Linked DNA regions of Metabacillus sp. KUDC1714. The protein of the gene in region 2 interacts with the protein of the main gene of each other region in a pairwise test. Links are inferred from orthologs where the notes say so. Each region holds a gene or a part of one and is shown on either strand. Other genes may lie near its edges.

Evidence for each region.
Region 1: the proteins of ftsL (region 2) and HUW50_RS09555 interact in binary tests that used the Bacillus subtilis proteins (3 or more experiments, as listed by UniProt). The link is inferred for Metabacillus sp. KUDC1714 from one-to-one orthologs.

Annotation. Positions count from the first base shown.
Region 1 is NZ_CP055263.1:2,022,597-2,034,133, reverse strand. The notes cover bases 1,180-3,996. They hold HUW50_RS09555 (FtsB family cell division protein), read right to left. Parts: upstream 2,864-3,996; coding sequence 2,495-2,863; downstream 1,180-2,494. Other genes in these bases: yabP (sporulation protein YabP), read right to left, coding at 3,507-3,818; yabQ (spore cortex biosynthesis protein YabQ), read right to left, coding at 2,875-3,510; HUW50_RS09560 (S1 domain-containing RNA-binding protein), read right to left, coding at 1,937-2,407. Outside these bases: spoIIE (stage II sporulation protein E), read right to left, coding at 1-1,113; HUW50_RS09540 (RNA-binding S4 domain-containing protein), read right to left, coding at 4,165-4,428; HUW50_RS09535 (bifunctional methyltransferase/pyrophosphohydrolase YabN), read right to left, coding at 4,441-5,901; HUW50_RS09530 (putative polysaccharide biosynthesis protein), read right to left, coding at 5,920-7,497; spoVT (stage V sporulation protein T), read right to left, coding at 7,678-8,214; mfd (transcription-repair coupling factor), read right to left, coding at 8,491-11,537. UniProt on the Bacillus subtilis protein: Required for vegetative and sporulation septum formation. Required for the activation of genes expressed under the control of the sporulation transcription factors sigma F and sigma E.
Region 2 is NZ_CP055263.1:4,182,199-4,191,176, reverse strand. Bases 3,740-6,657 are described here. They hold ftsL (cell division protein FtsL), read right to left. Parts: upstream 5,424-6,657; coding sequence 5,055-5,423; downstream 3,740-5,054. Other genes in these bases: mraZ (division/cell wall cluster transcriptional repressor MraZ), read right to left, coding at 6,515-6,657; rsmH (16S rRNA (cytosine(1402)-N(4))-methyltransferase RsmH), read right to left, coding at 5,502-6,440; HUW50_RS19255 (penicillin-binding protein), read right to left, coding at 3,740-4,940. In the rest of the region: HUW50_RS19265 (UDP-N-acetylmuramoyl-L-alanyl-D-glutamate--2,6-diaminopimelate ligase), read right to left, coding at 1-320; HUW50_RS19260 (stage V sporulation protein D), read right to left, coding at 648-2,591; more of HUW50_RS19255, read right to left, coding at 2,751-3,739; more of mraZ, read right to left, coding at 6,658-6,946; bacillithiol biosynthesis cysteine-adding enzyme BshC, read right to left, coding at 7,071-8,699; HUW50_RS27610 (DUF3397 domain-containing protein), read right to left, coding at 8,814-8,978. UniProt on the Bacillus subtilis protein: Essential cell division protein that may play a structural role. Probably involved in the regulation of the timing of cell division. Also required for sporulation.

The DNA.
Region 1 (11,537 bases), 2.2 Mb from region 2 along the record:
AAAACTCTCAGATAATGCATGAAAAACTTGAGAAAATTGATCAACACGGTGAGCTGTAACATCACGTATTTTCCGAACATATTGCTGTTGTTCCTGGGCATGTTCATTCGTACCAGGTATATGTCTCGCAAGTCTCCCTGTTATTGCTTTCGGTGTAACCAGGAATAATAAAATAGCGATCATCGACTCAAGTAAAGTAGTCATTAAGTCCGCTGAGCCTTGTCCATATAATGAGATCAGTACTGAGCCAATTAGCAGCCCAATAGCCGTTCCTATCTTTTGTCCTTCACGCAAAAGGCCACCTAATAAACCTGAGAAAGCCAGTAGACTCATATGATATAAATTTCCTACATTAGCTAAGCTCAAAATCAGTCCAGTAACGACCCCTACTGTACTCCCTATACTTGAGCCTCCTATGAATGCAAACAAGAGAACAATATATCGAGAAAATATATGCTCCGCCTGGAGATTTTGATAAGAAACCCCAACAAGACCTGTCATTACGGATGCTAGTAAAATCATGATGCAAATAATTTCTTCAACCTTTAGTGATTGCTTGTACTTTCGAGCTGATATGAGTGGAATACTTTGAAGAAAAATTAACGTTAATATAAATGATAAACCAGATTCAACTCCTGCCATCATATAATCATATAATGTCAATGAGGATTTCATCGCAAAGGAATAGACAATCCTTGTTATTGCCACAGTCCCAAAGATAATAAAAGGAAGAATTTTCAATTGATCTTTAAACACATATACCGATAGTCTCTTGATTACAAGAAAGCCTATTATTGACATCACAATTATTAAGGAAACCTCTAAGGAAACTGTAGATCCACCAGCAATTAACGATAGACCTGCTAAAAGTGCTTTATCCTTTTTCATGAGTAAGACTGCTCCGAAGAACGGTAATGCGAATGGCAATACCTCCGATAAAATAATAGCTCGTCCTAATAAAAACCCAATCAAAACATACACAAGTCCTTTATGTAAGAGGAAGACCTGTAGTTTAGAAGAAAATCGATGAAAGAATCGATTGACCACTTGATGGGTTTTTGCCATGCCCAAATCCGAAATCGGCTCCATTAACCTTCTTTCCACTTTTTCCATCGTTCATTCCCCCACTAGTTCATTGTTGCTTGTAATTATATCGAAGGTTTGAACAAGATTTTGTCAAATGAAGGTAGTATATTCCAAAAACAGTTCGACTGTTTTTGAAAAATGCGACAAATATCCAAGAGTTTTGAAGTTTTTTATTATGTCTTTCGTCAAAAAGTTATGAATCAAGTGTTAGCTAGTTAGGATTATGTAAGTTAAAGGGGAAAACAAAAAAAGTTGCTAGCATTAGCAACTTTTTGTATGACCCGTACGGGATTCGAACCCGTGTTACCGCCGTGAAAGGGCGGTGTCTTAACCGCTTGACCAACGGGCCGTTTTAATTATTAGAGATTTGATACGAGATGTCAGAGTTTTTTGTATGACATACATTCATCTAACTTTCAACCTCAAATTTCTATTTCTAGAATGGTAGCGGCGGAGGGAGTCGAACCCACGACCTCACGGGTATGAACCGTACGCTCTAGCCAGCTGAGCTACACCGCCATAACATATCTCATCGTCCTCTTCTGAGGCACAAGATATATAATACAATTGAATTCAAAATTCGTCAATACAAAAATTATTTTTTAGGATTTTCAATAAGAAAAGAGCAAGCGCCTTGATCAGACTAAGGCAGGCATAAGACGCTCAGGAATAGAAGACGTTCTTTGTCTTCAATTTCTGAGTGGCTTATGACCTCGAGGGGCTATTCGCTGGAACTGGATGTCATAAGCTTATCCAAAGTTCAATTTTTTTTAATTTCCTAACCGATAAAAAAGGAAAACATCTAGATGATGTTTTCCTTTTACGCAAAATGTATATGAAAGCAGCAAGCTTAACCTCTTCTAGCTCCACGACCACCGCGTTTAGATTCAGTATTGCGCTTCAATGAAGACAAACGATCTTCACTATCTTTTAAGAAACGACTCATTTTTTGTTCAAAGTTTTCTTTGTTATTACTACGGAAATCATTTCCTCTTTGTCTTGGGCGATCTGAATTCCTTGGACGATCTGTGTTTCTTGGACGTTCTGGACGTTCTGAACGCTCTGGGCGCTCTGGGCGCTCTGGACGATCTATTGCTTTTTTAATAGATAGACCAATTTTACCATCGTTCTCAACATTAATAACCTTTACTGTAACCTCGTCTCCGACTTTTAAGTGATCATTAATATCCTTCACATAATTATCGGCAACTTCACTGATGTGTACGAGTCCTGTTGAACCTCCTGGTAGCTCCACAAACGCTCCAAAATTAGTAATTCCCGTCACTTTACCCTGTAACTTGCTGCCAACTTCAATCGACATAAAAATAATGCTCCTCCTTAAACAGATAAAAAATCATTCGAATCTTTATTATATTATACATAAATAAAAAATCGAGTGTCAACAAGGCTAATCTTTTATATTAAAGATGATCTCATCATCATCCGATAAGAAATAGTCTCTTCTTGCAATCTTAGCAATATACTCATCATCATTAAGCTTAACGATCTCTTCTCTTAATATTTTTTCTTCTTTTTCTAATCCGGTCAGTTGTTTTTCAAGATTTTTTAATTCTTCACGCTTTTCCTCTATCGCACTTGATTGGTTGAAAATGGTGGTTACCATAATAACAGAGGAAATAATCACCAAGAGTCCGATCATTACTAACCTTCTAAACAAGCCTCTTTTACGCCTTTTTGAAAGCTGTAGTTGTCTCTCCTGCTGCTGCATATATTGTGATTGTAATTCCGTAATTTTTCTTGATCTTTCGAGACTCATACATACCCTCCTTACTTCTTCTTTATCCGTAGCCACCACGCTTTTATTTTACTAGCTATATTCTTGATTTTTTTACTGAATCCTGCTAAACGCACAATATTTTTTGTAAGAAAGTTCCTAATTGTAAACGGGACAAGCTTCCATAAAATCCGTACAAGAACTCTAACTGGTGCTAATAAAATTTTAACCAAAGAATATAGAATTTGAAAAGCCCATTTTGTTATTCTCCATAAAAAATTTAATGTACCTAGTATAACTACAATGATTAACTGCACTAGACCTACAATTGGTTTCACGAATAAAATATGACAAACCTTTAGCATAAAGCGATAGATGCTGAGGCTTGTCTGAATTAATCGTTCAAGGACACGTATATAAATTCCTTTAAGGAGACTTTGGTAGGCTGCATATCCACATAAAACAGCTAGGAAGATGTAAATTCTTAGTTCTCCTTCATTCACGAGCAGCAATAGATAGAAAAGGATAAGTCCTTGAACAACCCAAAACATAAAGTCATTGATAAAGATCACCCATCTAGCTCTCAATGGTCGCTTTAAAAAGCGACCATATGTATCAAGAGCTACACCGATCCAGCCTCCCATACCGACCATTGCTAACATTGTGTAAAACTGTGTGGTTAGCGTCATTTAAATAACTTGCTAAAGAGCCCTTTAGCTTTCTCCCCATGCTGTTCATCTAAGTAAATAAGATCAAAAATTCTGCTTCCTTTTATTGAAACAATTCCTTTATCTACATCAAGGTTTTTCATCTGAAGATTTTGACCACGAATAGCTAAAGCTCCCATAACTGTATCTAGTAGAAACTCCTCACTGTCAAAGCTTTCTACTTGTTTTACGCCCGTGATCTCTAACATTTTTCTTCCCCTCATGATCACATCATGCTCTTGAATTGTACCTTTATGGACAGACGAATTGTTATCATAGTATTGATTCATGTTTTACCCCCGCATTCTAATAAAGGATTTTCCTCTACATTTGTATGTAAAAAGAATGCGGTTTAGAACAAGCTATACAGAAAAGCGGAAGTGCCTTGGTCAGTCCCGACAAGCATAAGACAATCCATAATAGAAGGCGTTCTTTGCCTTCAATTATGGATTGTCTTATGACTCGAGGGACTAGGCGCTGGAGCTGGACACTTAGAAAAGCGGAAGTGCCTTGGTCAGTCCCGACAAGCACAAGACGATCAGGAATAAAAGGTGTTCTTTACCTTCAATTCCTGATTAGCTTGTGACCTCGAGGGACTAGGCACTGGAGCTGGACACTTAGAAAAGCGGAGACGCCTTACTCTTGATTTACCCTCTCTTCCTTAACGACTCGGTAAAGCTCGGATGCTTCTTCTTTTCTTGTTGTTTCCTTCAAGTCAATAATTTCAACTGTCATTAGTCTTTGACCAAATCGAATTAAGAGCTCATCACCAATTTTCACATTTGAACTAGCTTTACCTGGTATGCCATTAATTGAAATTCTCCCTTGATCTGCAATTTCTTTTGCTAACGTTCTTCTTTTAATTATTCTTGATACTTTTAAAAATTTGTCTAGTCTCATACTTATCCCTCTTTATCCTAGTTTCTTTGCTTCATTCCAATATTTATCCATTTCTTCTAAGGACATGTTTTTTAACTCTATTTGATTTTCAGTCGCTTTTTTTTCTATGTAACGAAAGCGATCGTAAAACTTATTATTAGTTGAAGATAAAGCTTCTTCCGGTTCGATTTTGTAATGCCTTGCCACATTTACGAACGCAAATAGAATGTCACCAAATTCCTTCATCATTAAGAGCTCGTCTCTATTTAAATTAAGTTCTTCTTCAAATTCACTTATTTCTTCTTTTACCTTTTCCCAAGCACCATGAGTAGTAGGCCAATCAAAACCAACCTTTGCAGCCTTTTTCTGCAAGTGATAGGCTTTAGAAAGTGCTGGGAGAGCTGTTGAAACAGAATCAAGAATTGACTCTTCATCTGTAGTATCCTTTTCTTTGCGCTTAATAGCATCCCAATTCATTAAAACTTCATCACTGTCTTGAACAATCGTTTCCCCAAAAACATGTGGATGTCTACGGACCATTTTATCTGAAATTCCTTTAATCACGTCATTAATTGAGAACATCCCATCATCTTCCCCAATTTGAGCATGAAGAACAACTTGTAAAAGGACATCACCTAATTCTTCAACTATATGGTCAATATCCTCCTTCTCAATTGCCTCAAGTAATTCATAGCACTCCTCAATTAGATACTTTTTTAATGAATGATGTGTTTGCTCTTTATCCCACGGGCATCCATTTGGTCCACGTAACTGAGCAATAATTTGACGTAAGGATGTAAATTGATGGTGTAACATTTCTACATTTTTAACTGGCGGTATGTAAACACTTGTTAAATTATTTACACTTGTTTCACGGTCAAGTTCATAAAGCGCAACCTCTTTAATGATCTGTTGACTACTTCCTGCTGCCGTTACTACCACAACTTTATAATCATCAGAAAGTTGCTCCATTAACGTTAGCTTTACTTCTGATGCTACCATTTGATCATAGACCTGCGTAATGATAACATGCCCGTTTAATTGAAGTTGGTCACTTTTTAATGTTAATGCATCAACAAGTTGAAATCCTTCAATTGGGTCAATTTCTAATACCTGAAATGTCGAGTCCAGAAAGCTCTGCCCTCCTTGTACAACAATTGTATAACCCCGCTCTCTTCCCTCAGTCAGTAGAAGCTGTACAGTTTTCTCTGCTACAAGTGGGTGACCTGGTACGGCATAAACAATGTCAGTTTCGGCAGCCTTAGTTAATAAAACTTCGACAATTTTCCTATACACTTCACCAAAATCATCATTCTCTTCATAAATAAAATCAAAAGCTTCATAGGTTATTTCACTATTTAATTCATCAATAATCGGGTGCTCTTTTGTTCGCAAAAATAAATGTTCACTTTTCGTAATCAATTGATATACACCAAAAGGTAATTGGTTTAAGTCACCTGCACCTAAACCAACAATTGTGATTTGTTTAGCCATTTATGATCCTCATTTCTATCATTTTACAAGTTTTTTTACTATCGGAATGTATTGAAGCTCATCACGTGAAAATACGTTTAGTTTTAATATAGCCCATCCATAAAAACCTCCGCCAACCAGTATCCCACTAAAAGATACAACGCTTGCATATAGACGAGTATCCAAGTCAATAAACAAACCTGTAACCATTATAAACATTATTAATATACTGATCATCAAAATGGTTGCGAGACTTATCTTAAACAAACTCTTACCTTGCTTAAATGTATAGCCCTTTACTATCATAAACAAAATAGTTATTAACGCAATTAAACTATAAGAAAACACCGTCGAAATAGCAGCTCCCACTACACCATACTTTGGTACTAGCCAGATATTCATCAAATATTTAACCCCCACACCCACTAAAACGGACAGAGCTGGTAAAAAGGTATAACCTAGCCCCTGTAGAATAGCAAACATTGTTAAGCATAATGAAGTAAACAATATCGATGCACTTAAGATCATTAATACGAAAGAACCCGAGGCATTTGTAAAAAGCATAACATTCGTTGGTTTCATGATTGCGATTAGCCCTGCTGATGCACCTGCACCAATGACAATACAAATTTTTAAAGAAAGATTTAGCTTATCTTGAATTAATTTAAAATTATTTTGAGCCTTTGCACTTCCAATAAGAGGAACAAGTGACAATGCTAAAGACGTAGCAACAACAGTTCCTAATTGAATAAGAGGTTGTCCACGATCATATACTCCCTTAGTTTCTTTCGCTAAAACCTCTCCCATTCCTTCTCCGATTAAAAGAGAATATAGATTGAGTGCATCAATGAGTTGAATAAAAATAAGCAGTAAGCTACTTAAACCGATTGTTAAACTATACTTTATTAAGGAGGCTAGGATTTTCAATGTGTGAATAGGTGCTGAAATATTCCATCTCATTAGCTCCTGCTGTTCTTTTCTCCAAAAAATTAGCAACATCATGAAGGCCGCGAGACTCCCAACAATTGATCCTACTAACGCTCCAAAACCCGCTTCATAAAGATTATAGCCAGCCCTTATCATTAAATAAGAGCTTATTAAAATACACGATACCCTAATTCCTTGCTCAATAACCTGTGAAACTGCAGTTGGATGCATATTTTGCTCTGACTGAAAGTACCCTCTGAATAACGAGACGAAAGGTACAATAATAAATGAAATTGATGTTACTTTAATGAGCGCCGTTAAGTGTGAATCCCCCATAATAGCAGCTATTTCATCAGAAGATATGTATAAAAAGATAGATAAAATAAGACCAAATACTGTTAAATATAAAAAGGTTATTGTCATAATTTTCGATCGGATTTGCACAGACTTTCCATATCCATAATCTGTCATTACCTTCGAGATCAATACTGGAAATCCTGAGGTTGCTAAGATCACACTCATACCATAAAAGGGGTAAACTTGTTGGTAAATATAAAAGCCGATATCTCCTACTATGTTTTGATATGGAACACGATATGCAGCGCTTAATATTTTTGTAATTAATCCCGCAATCGTTAGGACAACTGCACCCTGCATAGCCAGATTAATACTATTCTTTTGGACGTTCATGTCCATCTCCTCTCAAAAATCCTTTAGCAGTATTATATAAAAGCGGAAGCGCCTTGAACAGACTTATGACCTAAGAGGGTCTAGGCGCTGGAGCTAGACACCAAAACTAAGTAAGAAAAATTATAAATTCAGTTACGTTAAAAAAGGGTAGCGAATTCGCTACCCTTTTTAATTTAAGGATCACTGTTCCATTTGACGGGCTAAAAATCCTGAAGCTGTCTCGACAGCCTTATGTTCAACTTCTCCAATCGACTGTTCTCTGGAAAAGATAATAACAGCGCCAATTGGATCACCGTTTGCGACAATCGGGCCAATTGTATATGATTTGATCTCTTCACTCACTCCATCGATAATCTGAGTTTCGCCACCATCTGTTTGCAAAACAGAACTTCTATCTTCCATTACCTTCTCGACAATCTCACCTATGTTCTTATTTAGGTAATCCTTTTTAGAACCACCAGATACAGCAATAAATGTATCTCTATCACAGATTAAAACTGGATGACCTAAACTATCGTAAAGGGCATCTGCGTATTCCTTAGAAAAGTCGCTTAGTTCGCTAATAGGTGAATATTTTTTTAATATTACCTCACCATCTCGATCCACAAAAATCTCTAGAGGATCCCCTTCACGAATTCGAAGTGTTCTCCGAATTTCCTTTGGAATAACTACGCGACCTAAATCATCAATGCGACGAACAATACCAGTTGCTTTCATCTTATGTTGCCTCACTTTCATCGGATGATAGGAAAAAAGATGATTGTTTTATTTCCTGTTCATTGGCAAATTGAGTTGTAATCAACTCTTACCTTCTGATTAAATGTTTTTATTAAAAAACTTTCTGACAGGAGCTTGCTTTTTATGTAACAATCACCATTTGTTGAAATTAGTATCCTTCACAAGAGATGTAATATACATCATGAAAGTGATTTTTTAACATTTTAAATGAAGCAGCAACTAATAAGCCTTTCCTTAAACTATTCCTACTAAACCTTAATTTAGGGTCATTTCCTCTTTTTTCACTTGTGCTAAGCCATTAAGTAACTCATTAATAATATCTAACCATTTTGGGACAGCCAGTCCTTTTGTAGCAATAGTTAGCTTCAGTCTGCTACCATCCATACCTAGTCCTACGATTCGGTTATATCTATTGCTTAATTCAAAAAGCCTATGACCATCAATTTTATTACTTGCTCCCTCTTCGATCAGTATATTAATTACATCTTTATCTTGCTTAATAAGCTCCACTCTCTCTTGAATAGCAAATACCTTTATTCGTGCTATTTGGAACAAGTAAGAAACCTCAACTGGATATTCTCCGAATCTGTCAATGATTTCTTCTTGTAGCTCTTCTAATTCTTCAAGCGATGTAATAGCTCTAAAACGCTTATACATATCAATTTTTTGACGACCATCTGTAATATACTCTTGTGGTAAATAAGCATCCACCTGCAGGTCAATTTCAACCTCGATTGCTTTTTCTTTTGTTGGATCTGTTTGCCTTTCTTCAATTGCTTCTTTTAGCATTTGTGAATAAAGGTCAAATCCAACTGAATCGATAAACCCGTGCTGTTGGGCTCCTAACAAATTACCCGCACCCCTAATTGATAGATCACGCATCGCAATTTTAAATCCAGAGCCCAATTCTGTAAATTCTTTAATAGCTTGTAGCCTTTTTTCAGCTACTTCTGTTAGAACCTTATCTTTTCTATGTGTGAAATAAGCATAAGCAACACGATTTGAACGCCCAACCCTACCTCTGAGCTGATAAAGCTGTGATAAACCCATCTTATCGGCATCATTTACAATTAATGTATTTACATTTGGAATATCTACACCAGTCTCAATAATTGTCGTACTGACGAGAACATCAAACTCACCTTCAAGGAAATTGAGCATAACAGATTCTAGTTCATTTTCTGTCATTTTACCATGGGCATATGTAACCCTAGCATCAGGTACAAGCATAGAAATTTCTTCTGCCTTTCTTTCAATATCCTCAACCCTGTTATATAAAAAGAAAACTTGACCGCCACGTGCCATTTCTCGTTCAATTGATTCTCTTACAAGAGCACCATTGTATTCAACAACATATGTTTGCACTGGAAAACGATTTTCAGGCGGTGTTTCAATAACAGATAAATCTCGAACCCCTAGCATTGACATATGTAAAGTTCTAGGAATTGGAGTAGCGGTTAATGTTAGTACATCAACATTTGACTTTAACTGCTTTATCTTCTCTTTGTGTGTTACACCAAAACGTTGCTCTTCATCTATTATAAGTAATCCTAAATCTTTATATAAAACATCTTTTGATAATAGTCTGTGCGTACCGATAACCATATCTACTGTTCCATTACTAAGCCCTTTTTTCGTTTCGTTAATTTCTTTCCTAGATCTAAAGCGACTTAGCAGACCTACCTTTATTGGATACTCTTGAAACCGCTCACGAACTGTCTCAAAATGCTGTTGTGCCAGGATTGTTGTTGGAACTAACAAAGCGACCTGCTTTCCATCAGCAATGGCTTTAAACGCTGCTCTTATTGCAACTTCTGTTTTCCCATAACCAACATCACCACATAGAAGTCGGTCCATTGGACGTAGGCGCTCCATGTCCTTCTTAATTTCTTGAATAGAGCGAATCTGGTCCTCTGTTTCTTGATACGGAAAGGCTAACTCAAATTCCTTCTGCATTTCCCCATCAGGTGAAAACGCATACCCTTCACTCGCCTCACGCTCTGCATATAGCTTAATTAAATCATCGGCTATATCTTGTACAGATGATTCTACTTTCTTCTTAACTCTACGCCAGTCACTTCCACCAAGCTTGTAAATCTTTGGTTCTTTACCTTCTGATCCTACATACTTTTGTACTTGGTCTATTTGCTCAACCGGTACATATAATTGATCGCTACCTTGATATCTAATATTTAAATAATCTTTATGAATTCCATTAATCTCAAGTGTTTCAATACCGAGATATTTACCTATCCCATGATTAACATGAACGACATAATCACCAATCTCCAATTCGGAATAGCTCTTTATTCGTTCAGCATTAGAAAGCTTCTGCCTTCTAACCTGTTTTTTAACTCTTTTTTTGAAAAGCTCCTCTTCAGTGATCACAGCAAGCTTTTGCATAGGTAGCTCGAAACCAGTCTGAAGGTCTCCTTCGATAATGCAAACTTTCCCGCTAACTAATGCTTCCTTATCACCTAGTATAGTTGCGTTTATTTCATAGTCCTCTAAAACTTGTTCTAACTTTTTAGTACGTTCCTCGTTAACCCCTAAAAATACAACAGCATAATTTGATTTTTTCCAACGATCAAGTTCATTTTTTAAAACATTCATCTGACCGTGAAAGTTTTGCATTTGCTTACATGATAAATTTAAGATATTTTGGGGGCTTGTATAAGGGACATGCCTTAAGAATAATGATAGATAGATTAAGGGATGCTTGGATTTTGTCACAACATCCACATAGGAATGTGACATTTTAACATCTTGAAAAATCTTTCCATCTTCAAGTAGACTTGTATACCATTCAGCCTCTTCTCTGTCTAACTGGTCATATGTTTCATGAATTCTACTTATTTCATCAAGGATTACAATAGAGTTATCTGAAAAATAATCTAGTAAACTAGTAGGCTTATCATAGATAAGCGAGGAATATTTAAAGATATCTTGGCTAAATTGCCCATTACGCAGGCGTTCCAAATCATATTGAATATTTTCAATAAGTAATTCCTTTTGCTGTTCGTTTTTCATTTTTTTTAGACTTTTTGCTAAACCGAATTCGACTGCTTGTATGCTTCTAGCTTTAGAATCTTCATTTACAATCATTTCAATTGCAGGTCCAATAGAAATCTCATTCAGCATATGTATCGAACGTTGATCATCAATATTAAATGAACGAATGGAGTCAATCTCCGTATCAAACAGTTCTATGCGAAGTGCATTTTCTTCGGTTAGAGGGTAAATATCAATTATGCCACCTCGAACACTAAATTCTCCCGGTGAGCTAACCATATCAGTTCTTT
Region 2 (8,978 bases):
ACACCAATAAGATGCATATTATGTGTAGGCTGACCATAATAAATATCCGCCAACACAGCCATTGCTCTTTTTGAATCTTTCACTAAAACTACTGGAATTTGTAAATCGTCCAATGGTCTTTCAGCAAGAATCGCCACCGCTCCACTTTCTTGAGCTTTTCTGGCATAATCATGACCATCAACTGTATAGCCGTTAATACAAATAAATAAGCTACCCTTCTTAATTTCCCTAGAGTCCATCTCAATTGATGTGATCATCGGATTTTCTTTCGTAACAATTTCATGTTCGTGTAAATATGTAAGCAATTCGTTTAATTTCATTATTATTCCTACTTTCACTACAAGGTCTATGCACGTTTAATTGAATGTAGATAAGAATCATTAACTTATGTTACCATTCATTCAACTTTATAAAGAAAACGAGCTATTTACCAAAGCTTTTTGGTTGATTGAAGCATATACAGAATGTTCTCCGTACTTATTTTATCTTACTTATAAAAAAAGAGCCATCCTTCGTTTCATTTTCTTTTGAAAAAGCAGGTCTATATTTAGAAGTTTTATTATTTAGAATATTAATGCTTAAGAAAATGAAAAACAGAAAGAAAGCGTGACATCTAGAATCAAGCGAATGTCATGCTTTCTTGCAATTTATTCTTTATCATCAAATTTCTTTTCACTTTCACCTAAATAAACACGTAATGTCGAACCTTCTTTCACTTTTACACCAACATTTGGGGATTGCTGCACAACAACATCTCCTTCTCCTGCTACATCAAGCTTCAAATTAACAAATTGCTCCGATAGTTCTTGTTTAGTCAACCCTATAATATTCGGTATTTCGACTAATTTTGTGTCCAGCCATTTATATTCCTTTTCAATTTGTTCCTTTCTAGGTTTTACACCTAGCTCTGGTAATGCATCACGCATAATATTACCTACAATTGGAGCAGCAACAGTACCCCCGAATTGGATCGTACCTTTAGGATTATCAACTGCTACATAGACAACAATTTGTGGATCGTCAGCAGGAGCAAATCCAATAAATGAAACGATATGGTTGTTCTCCATATATCTTCCATCTTTAACCTTTTGGGCTGTACCTGTTTTCCCACCAACTCGATAACCGTCTACATATGCATTTCTCCCTGTCCCAAGTGCAACTACACTTTCAAGTGCATAACGAATCTCTTTCGATGTTTCCTCAGAAATGACTCGTTTCTTCGCTTCCGGTGTTTGTCTACTAATCACTTCATTTGTTACGGGATCTACCCATTCCTTAGCAATATATGGTGTATATAATATCCCCCCATTTACTGCTGCTGATACAGCCGCCACCTGTTGAATCGGGGTAACAGATACCCCTTGTCCGAATGCGGTTGTCGCAAGCTCAACAGGTCCAACTTTTTCCGGATTAAACAAAATACCTCTACCTTCACCCTGTAAGTCAATACCTGTTTTTTGCCCAAAGCCAAAGTCTTTAATGTACTTAAAGAGTGTTTCTTCTCCAAGTCTTTGTCCTAGTTCAACAAAACCAGGGTTACAGGAATTTTGAACGACTTCTAGGAATGTTTGGTGACCATGTCCCCCTCTTTTCCAACACCGTAATCTAGCACCATCAACCTCAACAGATCCACTATCATTAAACGTGTCTTTTTCAAGATTCACCTTTTCTTCTTCAAGTGCTGCCGCTAAAGTAATAATTTTGAATGTAGAACCAGGTTCGTAATTACTCCAAACAGGTAAATTCCGATTGTATACTGTTGGATCAACTTCCTGGAATTTAGCAGGATCAAAATCTGGCCGACTTGACATCGCTAAAATCTCGCCATTATTAGGATTCATTGCAATGGCTATAATACCATCAGGATTATACGTTGCCTGCACATTATCTAATTCACGCTCAATAATTGTTTGGACTCGAGTATCAATCGTAAGCTTTAAATTGTTGCCATCAACTGGTGCTGTATAGTCATCCGCTTCACCTGGCATCCTTTGGCCTTTTGCATCTGAGAAAAATTTCACATATCCTTTTTCACCTTTTAACTGCTTATCATAATAGGATTCTAAACCTAATAAACCTTGGTTATCAATCCCAGCAAAGCCAAGAACATGTGATAAATAGCTACCAAACGGATAGTAGCGCTTGGAATCCTCAGCTATGTAAACCCCTTTTAAATTTAACTCTCTTACTTCATTTGCCTTTGCATGAGATATTTTTCTACCTTCAGGATTAATCCATTCAATCGATTCTTTTTTAGTGACATGTTTATATGCCTTCTCCTCCGACATATTTAACACGGCTGCCAGCTTTTTAGCGGTATCTGCAGGATTTTCAATTTGTCTTGGGACAACATATATGGTAGGAGCACTCATATTTGTTGCAAGTTCAACACCGTTACGATCTAAAATTTCCCCACGCTCAGGTTCAAACGGTATATTTCTACTCCATAGATCTTTTGCACCAGAAGTTAATGAAGATCCAAGAAAAAATTGAACATACCCTAGACGTATATCAATCACTAAAAAAATTAACAAACCGAATAGCAACGTTAATGCAAGACGCTTTCTAACGGTTACATTCGAAACACGCATATCCTCTACTCCCCCTTGTCTAGGCTCGTTCAAATATATGCTTGTACGACAGGAGTTAGAACAATAGAAATAAAGGAAACTCTGGTGTCTTAAAGTCTAATAAACACTTCTAAAAAAAAAGGATTGACCTTATAGTAGGCCAATCCATAAAATCACCATTTAGTCCTCTTCTTTTTCTTCAGTTTGTTTCTTAACTATAGTTGTCTTTAAAGTTACGGATAATACATCGCCTTTTTTCAATACACTATCCTTCTTTATACTTTGCTTAGTAACATAGCCAGAACCTTCGGAATTAACTGATAAATCTATCAGATTACCCAATTTCATTACATCTCTCTTAGACCAACCAGTCATATTAGGCATTTTTACATTTTCAGAAGTTTGCAGTAACACTTTCTCATTTACGATGATAGGTGTTTCTACCTCGGGGTATTGAGCGATAATCTCTTGTCCGTTACCAAGAATGATCGGCTCTAGCCCTAATTCCTCTAACTGGTGTTCTGCATCAGTAGGCTTCATTCCTACCAGTGTAGGAAGCTTGATTCCTTCCTCTACTGTTTTGCTTTTATCTGCGCTCTCCATTTCTTCAGTTGGATCAATTTGCAAATACTGTAAGCTATTCTTCATGACAGTATTGAAAATCATTGAGACAGGAACTGAACCGGCTTTCCCTTCTAATTTCGGCTTTTGCACTGCCACGTAAACGATTAATTCAGGATCATCTTTTGGAGCCATTCCTAAAAATGAAAACACATGATTATCATTTCCTGATAAATACCCACCTGATGGTGAATAAATTTGGGCAGTTCCTGTTTTTCCAGCAACTTTATATCCTTCGATGCGAAATGACTTTCCTGTCCCCTTTTCAGAGCTAACAACGGTTTCTAATATATCTAATACTTCTTTTGCTGTTTTTTCTGAAATAGGCTGACCTACAGCTTTAGGTTTCGTTTCTTTCACAACTGTATCGTCATCTGGGTTAACAATTTTTTCAATTGCATATGGTTTCATCATTTTTCCATTATTTGCAATCGCAGTAGCAGCCTGAATTTGCTGAATCGGCGTAACTGCTGATGCTTGGCCAAATGCTGTTGTTACTTTATCACGATGCATATTATAGTTTATTTTGCTAGTAGCTTCATTCGGAAGATCAATTCCAGTTTTTGATGTGAAACCAAACTTATTTAAATATTGATATAAGCGGTCGACTCCTAGTAGCTTATCGGCAATAATAGAAAACGCGACGTTTGAGGAGCGCTGAACTCCTTCGTTATAGGTGATCGGTCCCCATCCACGCCCACTGTTATGGTCATTAATATCTGGTCCTTCTACATCGTAAGATCCTGACTGGAACATTGCATTCCCATTATAAACGCCTTCTTCAATGGCCGCAGCAAGCGTAAAAATTTTCATTGTTGAACCAGGTTCAAAGGCATAGGATATCACATCATTAGTATAAGATGTAATATTCCTTATATTTGGATCAAAGCTCGGTCGTTGAGCCATAGCCAAGATTTTTCCCGTTTTTGGATCTGCAACAACACCTATGATTTTCTCTGGTGAGAATTCATCAACAACTTGATTCATAGAGTCTTCTAAAAAGGTTTGAATCTTTTGATCAATTGTTAAATAAACATCTTTACCATTTGTCGGAGCAATGATTTCATCATTACTATTTGGCAACTTCCAATTATAATGATCCTTTTCGTATTTTACATAACCGTCTTCTTCTTGTAGGTATTTCTCAAGGGTTTTTTCAAGTCCCATCATCCCTACTGTTTCGCCCGTGTCCTCTTGTTTTTGAGCATATCCTATTAAATGAGAGGCAAATAAACCATTAGGATAAAAACGTTGTGTATCCCGAATAAAAGAAATACCAGGAAGCTCTAATTTAGCTATTTCTTCTTTCATTGTATGACTTATATCACGACCTGCTGCTCCAAATTCGACTTGATCTAAATCCTTTGAAAGAATCTCTTCTACTTTACTAACTTTCATTTCAATTAAAGGAGCAAGCTTTTGAGCAGTTTCCTGTATATCAACAACATGCTGTGGTTTTTTTGGATTAGTTGTCATTTTATCATCAAGAATTGCGACAAGCTTATATGAGGCTTTATCCTCAGCTATAACTTCACCTTTGTTATCTAGTATTTTTCCTCGTTCAGCTTCAATTGTTCGTTGACTTTCATATAATTCCTCTGCTTTTGCCGCAAGGGCTTCACCATGGACAGATCCAGTTGCTTGTATGTAAAAAAAGCGGATAAAAATTGTGAAAAAGAGCAGTGCAAATAGTAAAGATAGAAATGCTGCCCCTCTGTTCATATTTGTGTTTTTCTCTGTTAGCTTCATAAGGACCTCCTACTCGTGTGTTTATTTTACCACATAGAAACAATCGAGTGATGAAAAAAAGCTGGTTACACGTTTATAACTAGTGTAACTCAGCTTTTTCCCCTTATATCTGTGTTATTCTTGTACACTTTTCACATTGTTTTGATCTAATTTCAAACCTAACTCTTTAGCTTTTTCCCAAATTCGATCATATGTACTTAACTCTTCAACCTGTACGTGGAGGTCACTATTTAGCTTTGTTTGTTCTTCTATTTTAGCTTCGGTTTTCTGTATTTCAATATTCGCTTGATATACTGTATAGCTTTTAGTAACAATATTTACTGCAGCTATAATAAAAAGACCAACAACTAAGATCATCAGTATTTTTTCCCCATTTGTTATTGAAGCTCTTCGTTTAATAATAATTGGTTCTGATACAGGCATATGTTGCTGCTGTTGTTTTTCCTGTCTTTGCTGTTCTAATTTCATCGCTAAATTACTCATACATGCAACCTCCTTTTATTTTACTACAATAATATTTGGGGTTTTACCAGCTCAAAAGTCATATTCGACTATGGTGCTTCAGTTTTTAATTTTTTCAGCGATCCTTAACTTAGCTGATCTGGCTCGGTTGTTTTCTTCTAATTCTATTTCAGATGGAACGATTGGTTTTCTTGTAACAATATTTATTTTAGGCTCGTAACCTTCAGGTAAATACGGCATGTTACGGGGAAGCTCAGGTGGAGTTGCCGCTTCCTTGAAGGCTGATTTGCAAATACGATCTTCTAAAGAGTGAAAAGTAATGACACTTACTCTTCCTTCTGGTTTAAGTAATTCAATTGATTGTGCAATTGCCTCCTCAAAGACCTTCAATTCATCGTTTACAGCAATCCTAATTGCTTGGAAAATACGTTTTGCAGGATGTCCACCTTTTCTGCGAGCCGGAGCTGGTATCCCCTCTTTAATAATCTCTACTAGTTCTCCAGTTGTACGAATTGGCTCTTTTTCCCGATGTGCTTCAATTTTTCGCGCAATTTGTTTTGAGAATTTTTCCTCACCATATTTAAAAAAGATTCTTACTAAATCTTCATAAGACCAGTGATTCACAACATCATAAGCAGATACATCTGATTGTTGGTCCATTCTCATGTCCAATGGAGCATCATGATGATAGCTAAATCCTCTTTCTGGATTATCCAATTGTGGTGAAGAGACACCTAAATCAAAAATAATCCCATCAACCTTTTCAATACCATGCTCTGCAAGTTTTTCTGTAAGGTATCGGAAGTTACTTTTTATAAATGTTACCTTTCCTTCATAAGATGATAATTTTTCTTTAGCATTTGCTAATGCGATATCATCCTGATCAAATGCAAATAGGTGCCCATCTTTCGATAATTTAGAAAGAAGATAGCTACTGTGACCAGCACCACCTAACGTACAATCAACATATGTACCATCTTCCTTAACTTGTAAGCCGTCGACTGTTTCCTTCAATAGAACGGTTGTATGTTCAAACATAAGTTGTACCACCTTTTCAAATCAATTTTCTATTAGCTTGTCCACTCTGCTACTCATTTTTGCTTAAGTGAAGATTATATATCAAAATCAATCATATTTTCAGCAATTTCCTCAAAAGAATCTTCTTGTTCAGCAACATAACTTTCCCAGTTGGACTTGCTCCATAGTTCAATTCGATTTGAAACGCCGATCACAACACACTCTTTCTCTAATTTTGCATATTGCAGTAATGGTGTAGCGAGATTGACACGACCTTGTTTGTCTAATTCACATTCAGTCGCACCTGAAAAGAAAAAACGGGTGAATGCACGAGCATCTTTTTTGGTTAGCGGGAGAGCTTTAAGTTTTTCTTCAATTTGCTTCCATTCACTCATTGGGTAACCAAATAAGCATTGGTCGAGGCCTCTAGTGATAACGAACGTTTCTCCTAGTCCATCTCTGAACTTAGCTGGGACAATCATTCTGCCTTTTAAATCGATGGTGTGATGGTATTCTCCCATAAACATGTTCGTTGCCCCCACTTTCTCCCCTCAACTCACCACTTTCCCCCACTTATCTCCACTTCCTATTTTACCTTTGTTTACACAAAAAAAAAACCCTGTAATAACAGGATTTTCAAAAAACTTTTATTTAAATTTTGACAATTTTATGTTTATCATTAAAGGAATATGACAATTTTAGCAATTCTCCAACAAAATCCGGTCCAAATTTATTTAAATAGTAATATACATTCCACATTCTTTCTTGTGGATTTAAATTTGGAACCAAAGATAATTCAATCGCTTTAAACTTCGAAAGCTGAACCTCATGCTGCTGTTGTTTTCTTTTCTCTACGCTACGATTTAAAAAATCTAGTTGTTCTTGAATAAATGCACCATTCTTTTTCAACATCGGTTCTAAGCTATTATCAATTTTTAGAGCCGACTTTATTAGCTTTTCATGGATGTCTGAAACCTGCTTTTTGGCCTCTTCAACAAGCGGATTCATATCAACCGGTGATACTGACTTTAGGTAAGTCTCGATTGATTTTTCTACTCCATTATGTAAAACATCATCTAGCGTCAATTCAGCTTCTGCCATATTTCTTTCAATAGAACGTTCAAGTAAAGTGATCATTATTCGTGGTAAAACAGGTGGCATCTTCAGTTCTACACATGAAAATACACGTTTTAATTCTGCCCAGTATGTAACCTCTCCTGGCCCTGCAATAAATGCGAGTGTAGGAAACAAGTATTCCTGCATAATAGGTCGTGTAACAACATTATTGCTCAGCTTTTGAGGATATGTTTCTATGATATCGTTTAATTCTGCTTTTGATAATGTTAAACCAATACCAGGTACGACAAACTCTTCATTATTTTTTCTTTCTATAAGGAAACGCTCTCCTTCATGATGATAAAAAAGATTTGCACTATTTTCAGGCATTTCTATGATTGGACTGTAGCTTTGTAAGCGCATTTCTTCTTGCTGGATTTTAACTGCATCATACAAACTGCTATTGTTATCGATAATTGATTGAAAACAACACTTCTCCAGCTGACGAAGACCCGAATCCCCTGAATTAACAAGAACTAATCCTTCATTTCGAAAAAGCTTCATAATTACATGTTCAAAAAATTCTACATACGTTGTGGAGCGTTTCACACAGTTTATTAATTGATCTAGTAAATTGTTTGAATAATCTGTTTCTCCAAATGCTTCAAAAACTTGTTCAAGCCAATCCAAGGTCTTAGACTGGTTTAATGTCAAATCACTTACAGATTGTTTTTTAAGAGGAGAATCTTTAATCGCAAATTTCTTAGGAACATGATCCTTAGCAGCGAATATATGATTAATTTCTGCAAAATCATGATCCTCTCCAGCAATCCAAAAAACAGGAATAACAGGAATCCCAAGTTCCTTTTCTTGGTTTTTAGCTAATACGATAATCGAGATAATTTTATGTATTGTATACAATGGTCCGGTTAAAAGCCCTGCTTGTTGACCACCAATCACAACAACACTTTCAGGGTGTTTTAATCTCTCAATATTTTCTAATACTTTCTCATTATTCTCTGAAAATCGTTTTGCGTAATGCTTCAAATAAGCTGAAATCTCTTCACGCTGAAAGGAACGATTTTTTAAATCCGCAACTCTATTATGAAAAACCTCTTTAGTATGAATATTATAATCAAAGAATGTTTCATTGTTTAATTTCTGATCGTTAAAGTCATTCATAAATTGATTTGAAGAGCGCAGGGAGAGTTCAAGAATCTCCATATATGTAACTTCCTTTCTAGGTTAATATTATAACAGGATGAGTATAGCACTTATGTTGCTGAAACGAAAAAACTTTGCTTACAAATCCCCATCAATTTCCTAATTTTTTTACACTTAAATAAATGCATTTTTAATAATTTCAGCTGCAATACCGTATATAGTTAAAAAAAGGTAACTAATAAAAAAGAAGATAAATGAGAGCCGCCATACCTTTTTTGTAACAATGGTCATTGAAGGAGGCTTCGATCTATTGGATTCGAGATAATAAACAAATATGGA